Regions from separate parts of the Microlunatus spumicola genome, predicted to be linked through region 1. Evidence: riboswitches for the same ligand, from Rfam matches in the RefSeq annotation. Region 1 holds a riboswitch; the other holds the start of a gene.

What was found. Region 1 has a riboswitch for cobalamin ahead of nicT (Nickel transporter NicT). Riboswitches for the same ligand answer to the same signal wherever they lie in the genome.
Region 2: another riboswitch for cobalamin. It lies ahead of ABD665_RS10560 (VWA domain-containing protein); the one in region 1 lies ahead of nicT (Nickel transporter NicT).

What each region holds. Positions count from the first base shown of each region.
Region 1 covers NZ_BAAAYR010000001.1:208,570-212,848, reverse strand. Annotated here, with positions in the region: gene ABD665_RS00930 (PKD domain-containing protein) at 74-1,579, shown strand; gene nicT (Nickel transporter NicT) at 1,605-2,699, opposite strand; cobalamin riboswitch at 2,744-2,939, opposite strand; gene ABD665_RS00920 (GNAT family N-acetyltransferase) at 2,988-3,287, opposite strand; gene ABD665_RS00915 (hypothetical protein) at 3,315-3,992, shown strand; gene ABD665_RS00910 (DUF1775 domain-containing protein) at 4,116-4,279, shown strand, end outside.
Region 2 covers NZ_BAAAYR010000002.1:342,567-346,845, forward strand. Annotated here, with positions in the region: gene ABD665_RS10555 (PD40 domain-containing protein) at 1-851, shown strand, start outside; adenosylcobalamin (AdoCbl) riboswitch at 949-1,040, shown strand; gene ABD665_RS10560 (VWA domain-containing protein) at 1,090-3,246, shown strand; gene cobO (cob(I)yrinic acid a,c-diamide adenosyltransferase) at 3,246-3,860, shown strand; gene cobBC (bifunctional hydrogenobyrinic acid a,c-diamide synthase/histidinol phosphate aminotransferase CobBC) at 4,069-4,279, shown strand, end outside.

The sequences.
Region 1 (4,279 bases):
GGCGGTCGGACGGGGCCAGAGTGGATCGGTACGGACGCGGGTCGCGGTCCTCACCGAGATCAGGGAGGCCGCCATGGCCGGGACGAGAGCGAGTCGGACGGGTCCGGGCCTGCTGGACCAGGCCCCCGACGAGAAGGCCGCGGTCTGGCGGCGACGGGGGCGGGGGCCGGCGCTCCGGGCTCTGGTGGTGCTGCTGCTGTGCTGCTCGAGCGTCCCGGTCGGCGTCGGTCGGGCGGAAGCGGTGAGCGGGGTGGCCGCCGACGGCTTCGACCGTACGGTCGCGTCCGGTCTCGGGACCGCGGACTCGGGAGGAGCGTGGACGGTGGCGCGGGCGCCCTCGGACTTCTCCGTGTCCGGCGGGGCCGCGCACCTCGAGGTGGGCCGGGGCCTCACCCGGTCGGCCTACCTCGACGCGGTCTCCCTGGGCGACGTCGACGCGGTGGCGACCTTCTCCACCACCACGACGCCCACCGGCAGCGGCGTCTACGAGAGCCTGGTCGTCCGCCGCCGGAACGGCACCGACTACAACGCGCGGCTGGTGCTGACCCGCTCCGGCGAGGTGCGGCTGTCCGTGCACCGCGGTGAGACCGCCATCGAGACCGTGCTCCTGACCCGGGTGACCGCCACGGCCGGGTCGAAGGTCCGCGTCCGCCTGCGGGCCGCCGGGACGAACCCCACGGTCCTGCGGGCCCGGGCGTGGCGCGCCGGCGTCGGTGAGCCCTCCACCTGGCAGGTGGTGGCGGACGACGCGACCTCCGCCCTGCAGGGTGCCGGCAGCGTCGGCGTGCGCAGCTACCTCAGCGGCTCGGCCACGGCCACGCCGGTGGTCACCGACGTCGACGACCTCCGGGCGACCGTCATCCCCGACGAGCCGCCGCAGGCGATCTTCACCACGGCGTCACCGCCCGGCCTGACGGTCTACTTCGACGGGCGCCAGTCCCGGGACGCCGAGGGCCCGATCGCGAGCTGGGCCTGGACCTTCGGCGACGGCACGACCGCCTCGGTCCCCCGCGTGGCCCACACCTACGCCCGGCCCGGTCCGTACGAGGTCACGCTGACGGTGCGCGACGGGGCCGGCGCCTCCCGGACGGCCAGGATCCCCGACGTCCTCGCCGTCGCGACCGACGAGCAGTGGCTGGCCGACGCCGCCCGCGCGCTCGACGGCGCGGCGGACTACCTCGACAGCCGCGCGTCGGTGCCCGGACGGGCGATCGTGCTCGACCTCGAGAACACGGCGCTGATGTTCGGCGCCCCGCTCGGTCGCCCCGTCCCGGCCGTCCTCGAGCTGGCCCGACGGGCCGAGCAGGACGGCTACCAGGTCCTGGTCGCCGGCAACCGGTCGCCCGACGCGGGCGAGACGCTGGCCGAGCTGCGGACGGCCGGCTACACGGTCGCGCCCGACCACCTGTGCTTCCGCGACCCGAAGGTGACCGTCGAGGCGTCCAAGACCGCCTGCCGCGCCGCCTGGGTCGCGCAGGGCCTCACCGTCGTCGTCAACGTGGGCAACCGGCCCGAGGACCTGGCCGGCCCGAACTCGGGGAAGACCTACCTCCTGCCGAGCTACGGCTACCTCGACTGAAGTCTTCAGCGGCCAAGCGTCGGTCTCAGTGCGTCCAGCGCTGCTCGACGCGGCCGATCTTCCAGTAGCCGATCGCGGCGGCCCAGAAGACGACGAACAGGCCGACCACGATGAACCCGACGTTCTCGAGGCTGATCGAGGCGATCGCCGAGGAGACCGGGTCGGTCCAGCCGGCCTTGTCGTGCAGGATCCCCACGATCTCGATCGTGCCGATCAGCAGGGCGACGGCGACGGAGAGCCCGGTGATGGCGAGGTTGTAGTAGACCTTTCGCACCGGGTTGGCGAACGCCCACGCGTACGCGGTGTTCATGAAGACGCCGTCGAGGAAGTCGAGCAGGCTCATCCCGCTGGCGAAGAGCAGGGGCAGGACGACCACGGCGTACCAGGGCAGCCCCGACGCGGCGCCGGCACCGGCCAGCACGAGCAGCGAGATCTCGGTCGCCGTGTCGAAGCCCAGGCCGAAGAGGAAGCCGATCGGGAACATCTGCCACGGCCGCGTGATGGCGCGCGTCAGCGGCCGCAGGATGCGGGCGAGCAGGCCGCGGTTCGCGAGGAGCTGGTCGAGGTGCGCCTCGTCGATGGCGTCGCGGCGGGCCGCGAGGAACACCCGGGCGATGCCGATCAGGGCGACGAGGTTGAGGATGCCGATGAGGTAGAGGAACCCGCCGGAGGTCAGGGTCCCGATCAGGCCGAACGTCTCGCGGGCCTCCGAGCCGTCGCTGAGCAGCGAGGTCACGAACTTGGCGCCCACCGCGACCGCCACGGCCATGATCGCCACGATCGTCGAGTGACCCATCGCGAACCAGAAGCCGACCGAGACCGGGCGCTGCCCGTCCGCGATCAGCTTGCGCGTGGTGTTGTCGATCGCGGCGATGTGGTCGGGGTCGAAGGCGTGCCGGAGGCCGTAGACGTACGCCGTGATCCCGAGCCCGAAGCCGAAGACCTGGGCCCCGACGTGCAGCTGGGCGGGTACGACGAAGGCGAGCAGCAGCCCGAACGCGACCACGTGCAGCGCGAGGACGACCGCCAGGAGGCTCAGGGTCTTGGCCCGCGTCGAGCGGCCGGACGGCGCGGCGAGGGGGCGGGCGGCACCGGAGGGGGTGCGGAAGGACGGCGGCACGAGCGGCTCGATTCGTCGGGCGGCCTGGTCGCGAGGCTGCGGCGGGTGGGACTGACGAGCCGGCAGGTCTTCGGACTCGGGGTCACACGGCTGTGGCGCCTTCCCAGGACCCCTCCTCGCGGAGTCGTCCCAGTGGCATCGCCACACCCATCGCCCTCACCGCTGCGCGCCAGTCCCGGAGTCTCACCGGGTTCCCTGGCACCACTCGCGTGGTGCACGACCAGCTCGGGGCCGACGCTAACAGGCCCGCGCCCGCCCCGGCCAGAGGCGGGCGGGTCGACCTGACGGTCAGTCGGGCGTGCCGCCGAGGACCTGCACCATGCCGACCGAGTGCGGCGCGCTGTCGGTGAAGCCGTGGCGCGCGTACAGCCGGCGTCCCGGCTGGTCGGCCATCAGCGACACGTACGCGCCTGGCGCGGCGGTCGTGCGCACGAGCGTGAGCAGGTGGGTCAGCATCGCGTCGGCGATCCCCCGGCGCTGGTGCGGCGGCAGCACGGCGACGTCGATGACGTGGAAGTACCACCCGCCGTCGCTGATCAGCCGGGCCATCCCGACCGTCGTGCCGTCGGCCGTCGCGACCGCGTGCACGGCCGCCCAGGCTCCTATGCTGACGAGGTGCCAGGGCTGCGGACGCTGCGTGGCGCGGCCCCGGTCCCGACGGGCGGCCGCGTGCGGGTCGTCCGGGCCGCCGTGCTCGGCGGGACCTCGCTAATGCTGGCGACGGGCGCCCACGTCCTCGGCGGCGGTTCGCTGCCCGGACCCGGGGTGCTGCTCGTCGCGTCGGTGCTCCTCGGGCTGCTGGCCGCGCTGCTGACCGCGCGCCGCCTGCGCCTCCCGCTCCTCGTCGGGCTGCTCGGCGCCGAGCAGCTGGCGCTGCACGAGCTGTTCCGTCTCGCGGGGGTGGCCCGGGCCTGCGCCCCCGGAGCGTTACCGCCCAGCACGTACGCCACCCACGGCACGCACGCCGCCCACGCCGCCCACGCCGCCGTCGGTTCGACCGTGCCCACCTGCGCGGCAGGCGACATGGTCATGGCGTCGGGCGCACCGGCGTGGGTGATGACCGCGTTGCACGTCGTCGCCGTCCTCGCCACCGCTTGGCTGCTGGCGCGCGGCGAGGCCTGGCTGTGGCGCACCGTCCAGCGCGTCGTCATCGCCGCCGGGCTGGCCCTGGGCCACCCAGCACCTCGCGGTTCGGGTGACGGTCAGCCGGTCGGACGGGTGCCGGCCGTCTGCCGTGCCGCCCTCCGGTCCGCGGCCGCCCCGCGCGGTCCACCGCTCCTGCCGGCTGCCTGAACCAGCCTTCCCGCGCCTCGCGCCACCGACCCCGTCGGTCGGCGCCGCCCTCCCGTCCCCGCACCCGGTGCGCCGCGCCTCGTCGCGCCGCCGGTGCGTCCTCGTACCGACAGGAACCCCACCGTGAAGACCCTCACCACCCCTCGTCCCTCCCTCCTCCGGGCCGGCGCCGCCGTCGGCCTCGGCGCCCTGCTGCTCGTCCCGGCCTCGTACGCCGACGCCCACGTCCGCGTCTCCGCGGACGCGACCACGCCGGGGGCGTTCAGCGCCCTCACGTTCCGCGTGCC
Region 2 (4,279 bases), on a different contig from region 1:
CAATTCCTCTCTTCGCCGTTGTCGTGCCGCTGTCAGCGACAAAGGACCCGACGTATCTGGCTGTGATGGACGTGGGCTCGGGGCGCGTCTTGACACGGCTGACCGCTGATGGCTTCGGCGCCGGGACGCCCACCATCACGGCAGATCGTCGACTCGTCTACTTCTCCGACCCGAGCGGGAACGTGCACGTCTCGGACGCCGACGGGAACAACGGTCGGATCGTCTTCAGAGCGAACGACACCTGCAAGTACGTGCGCCATGTCTCGATCAGCAAGGTCGACAACGGCCACCTCCTGCTTCAATGCCGTGACAGGCCGGCTGAGAACCAGACCGACTACCACGACTTCTTCGAGCTCATCGATCTTCAGGGCCTCGTCGTCAGAAGGTTCGACACGACGTCAAGCAAGCTCGACGATCCTTCACTCTCCCCGGACGGCCGGTACCTGGCCTACTGGGGAAGCTCTGACACCGACGTCGCTGGGTATCCGGGCGGAGCGATCTTCGTGCTCGATCTTGCGTCGGATCGAGAGCCGAAGCAGCTGACGTCGATGTCCGGCTCCCGCGACACAGATCCCGCATGGGCGCCCGATTCCCGAACGCTGGCCTTCTCCCGCGAGAAGGACGACGAGAAGAGCGTCTTCAAGATCTCGGCAGCGGGAGGGAACCCGAAGCGCTTGGTCGGCAATGCTCAAAAAGCGAGCTGGTCAACAGACGGGAACTCTCTCGTCGCCGTTCGAGAGCGATCCGACGACAGAGATCAGCTGATCCGCTTCACGAAGAACGGTCACTCGGTCACGGTCTGTAGCAAGCCTCAGAGGACGATCTACGCCCCGGTCTGGTCCGGCAGGTAGGGCTGCAGCACGTCGGCTACGGGCTGAACCTGATCGTCGTTGGCCTGCTCATGCTCTTCGGTTCCGGAGGGCCTGTAGCCCTGTGACATGATCGGGCGCAGCGCGAGCAGAGGAATCCGGTGCGACTCCGGAGCGGTCCCGCCACTGTGACCGGGTGACCCCCGGAAGTCAGGACGTCTGCTGCGTGGCACACCCACGGACGCGGGCGAGGACACCCGCAGGAGGGTCCTACCCGCACATGCCTGCTCCCCCGACGGCGCGCACCGCCCGCGCCTCGCGCACGTTCCCCTTCTCCGCCGTCGTCGGCTCGGAGGACCTCGCCCTCGCCCTGGTGCTGACCACCGTGTCGCCCGAGGTCGGCGGCGTCCTCGTCCGCGGCGAGAAGGGCACCGCCAAGACCACGACCGTGCGCGCGCTCGCCGCCGTGCTGCCCCCGGTCGCCGTGGTCGAAGGGTGCCGGTTCAGCTGCGACCCGACCGACCCTGACCCCAGCTGCCCCGACGGACCGCATGACCCGGTCGTCTCCACGAGCCGGCCCGCCAAGCTCGTGGAGCTCCCGGTCGGCGCCACCGAGGACCGGGTCATCGGCTCGCTGGACCTGCGCCAGGCGCTCGGCGCGGGTGACGTCGTCTACTCCCCCGGGCTGCTGGCTGCGGCTCACCGCGGGCTGCTCTACGTCGACGAGGTCAACCTCCTCCACGACCACCTCGTCGACCTGCTGCTCGACGCGGCGGCGACCGGACGTTCGACGGTCGAGCGTGAGGGCGTCTCCATCGCCCACGCCTCCCGCCTGGTCCTCGTCGGCACCATGAACCCCGAGGAGGGCGAGCTCCGCCCGCAGCTGCTCGACCGCTTCGGGCTGACCGTCGAGGTCGCTGCACCCCGGGACCCCGTGCTGCGCGCCGAGGTCGTCCGGCGGCGGATGGCGTACGACGCCGACCCGGACACGTTCGTGGCGAGCTGGGCCGACGCGGAGACCGAGGTGCGCGAACGCCTCGCCCGCGCGCAGGCGCTGGTCGGGCACGTCGAGCTGGGCGACGCCGAGCTGCTGCTCATCGCGCAGGTGTGCGCGGCGTTCGAGGTCGACGGCCTCCGGGCCGACCTCGTCACCGCCCGCGCGGCCGTCGCCCACGCGGCCTGGCACGGCCGCGACCGCGTGACCAAGGCCGACATCCGCGCCGCGGCCCGGCTCTCGCTGCCGCACCGCCGCCGGCGCAACCCGTTCGACGCGCCCGGCCTCGACGAGGACCTGCTCGACCAGCTGCTCGGCGACGACGACCCTCCCCCGCCGGAGGAGCCGCCACCGGGCAACGCGCCCGACGACTCCGAGGGCACGGGCGACGCGACCGACCCGGGCGACGCCCAGGCCGGCGACCCGCCCGCGACCCCGCCGGGCCCCGGTCCCCAGGACGGACCGAGCAGCACCGGCGACGGGAACGGCCAGCCGCAGGACCGTGAGCCGGAGCCCTCCACCTCACCGGCCGAACCGTCGACACCGGACGAGCAGGCCCCCGCGCCGCAGGCCGTCGCGCTGTCGGTCGCCGCGCCGGGCCAGGCCTACCGCACGCGGTTGTTCACCGCGCGCGGCGTCGGGACGGGCACGGCCGGACGTCGCAGCCGGGCCGTGACGACGACCGGGCGCACCGTCGGCTCGACGCTGCCCGACGGCGAGCACCGGCCGCTGCACCTCAGCGCGACCGTCCGGGCCGCGGCCCCGCACCAGGGCGTGCGCGGGCGTACGCCGGGCGGCCGGCTCCAGCTCGTGGGGACCGATCTGCGGCACGCGGTGACCGAGGGGCGTGAGTCCAACCTCGTCCTGCTGGCCGTCGACGCCTCCGGTTCGATGGCCGCCCGCAAGCGGATGGCGGCGGTCAAGACCGCGGTCCTCTCGTTGCTCCTCGACGCCTACCAGCGCCGCGACAAGGTGGGGCTGGTGACGTTCCGCGGGAACGAGGCCGTCCTCGCCCTCCCGCCCACGTCCTCGGTCGAGGTCGCCGCCCGCCGGCTGACCGACCTGCCCAGCGGGGGGCGTACGCCGCTGGCCGAGGGCCTGCTCCGCGCCGCGGAGACGCTGCGTCTCGAGCGGTTGCGCGACCCGCGCCGCCGGCCGCTGCTGGTCGTCGTCACCGACGGTCGCGCCACCTCGGGCCCGGACGCGGTGGCGCGTTCGCGCCAGGCCGCCGAGCTGCTCCGGGCGACCGGCGTCAGCGCTCTGGTCATCGACTGCGAGACCGGCCGGATGACCCTTGGCCTCGCCGCGGACCTCGCCGTACGCCTCGGCGCCGACCACGTGAAGCTCGGCGAGGTCGCGGCCGGGAGCCTCGTGGACGCGGTCCGCACCGAGCGCGCGGCGCTCGACCCCGCCCTCCGCAAGACGCAGGGAAGGGCCGCCTGATGCCCGAGGGACGCGTCGAGCAGACGCCGGACGACGGGCTGACCACCAAGCAGCGCCGGAACCGGCCGCTGCTGGTCGTCCACACCGGCGACGGCAAGGGCAAGTCGACGGCCGCGTTCGGGCTGGCGATGCGCGGGTGGAACCAGGGCTGGTCGATCGGGGTCTTCCAGTTCGTGAAGTCGGCCAAGTGGCGGATCGGGGAGCAGACCGTCCTCGAGACGCTCGGCGAGCTGCACGCGCAGACCGGCCAGGGCGGCCCCGTGGAGTGGCACAAGATGGGCGCCGGCTGGTCCTGGACGCGCAAGGCCGGCACCGAGGACGACCACGCCCGCGCCGCCGCGGAGGGCTGGGCGGAGATCAAGCGCCGCCTCGCCGCCGAGACCCACACGCTCTACGTGCTGGACGAGTTCACCTACCCGATGCAGTGGGGCTGGGTCGACACCGACGACGTGATCGACACCCTCGCCAACCGCACCGGGCAGCAGCACGTGATTATCACCGGCCGCCGCGCCGACCCCCGCCTCGTCGAGGTCGCCGACCTGGTCACCGACATGACCCAGGTCAAGCACCCCTTCGAGCAGGGCCAGAAGGGCCAGCGAGGCATCGAGTGGTGAACCCCGCCGTCGTAGCGAAGCCCCTCGCCCCTCCTGTCCCAGGACTTTCACGTAAACGTGAAAGTCCGGTACTGACCACGGCAGATCTGCCGTGGTGAGTACCGAGCTTCCGGGCACAGTGCCCGGGGACGCCAACCCCTCCGGGGCCGCCTTCGACGAGCTCAGGACACCGCTTCGACAGGCTCAGGGAACGTCTGCAGGCTCACCGGTGGCCACCGTCCTCCCCCGCCTCGTCGTCACCGCCCCCGCCTCCGGGCACGGGAAGACGACCGTGGCGACCGGGCTCATGGGCGCGCTGCGGGCGGAGGGGCTCGAGGTCGCGGGGTTCAAGGTCGGGCCGGACTACATCGACCCGGGCTACCACGCGCTCGCGACCGGCCGTCCCGGACGGAACCTCGACCCGCACCTCTGCCGGGCCG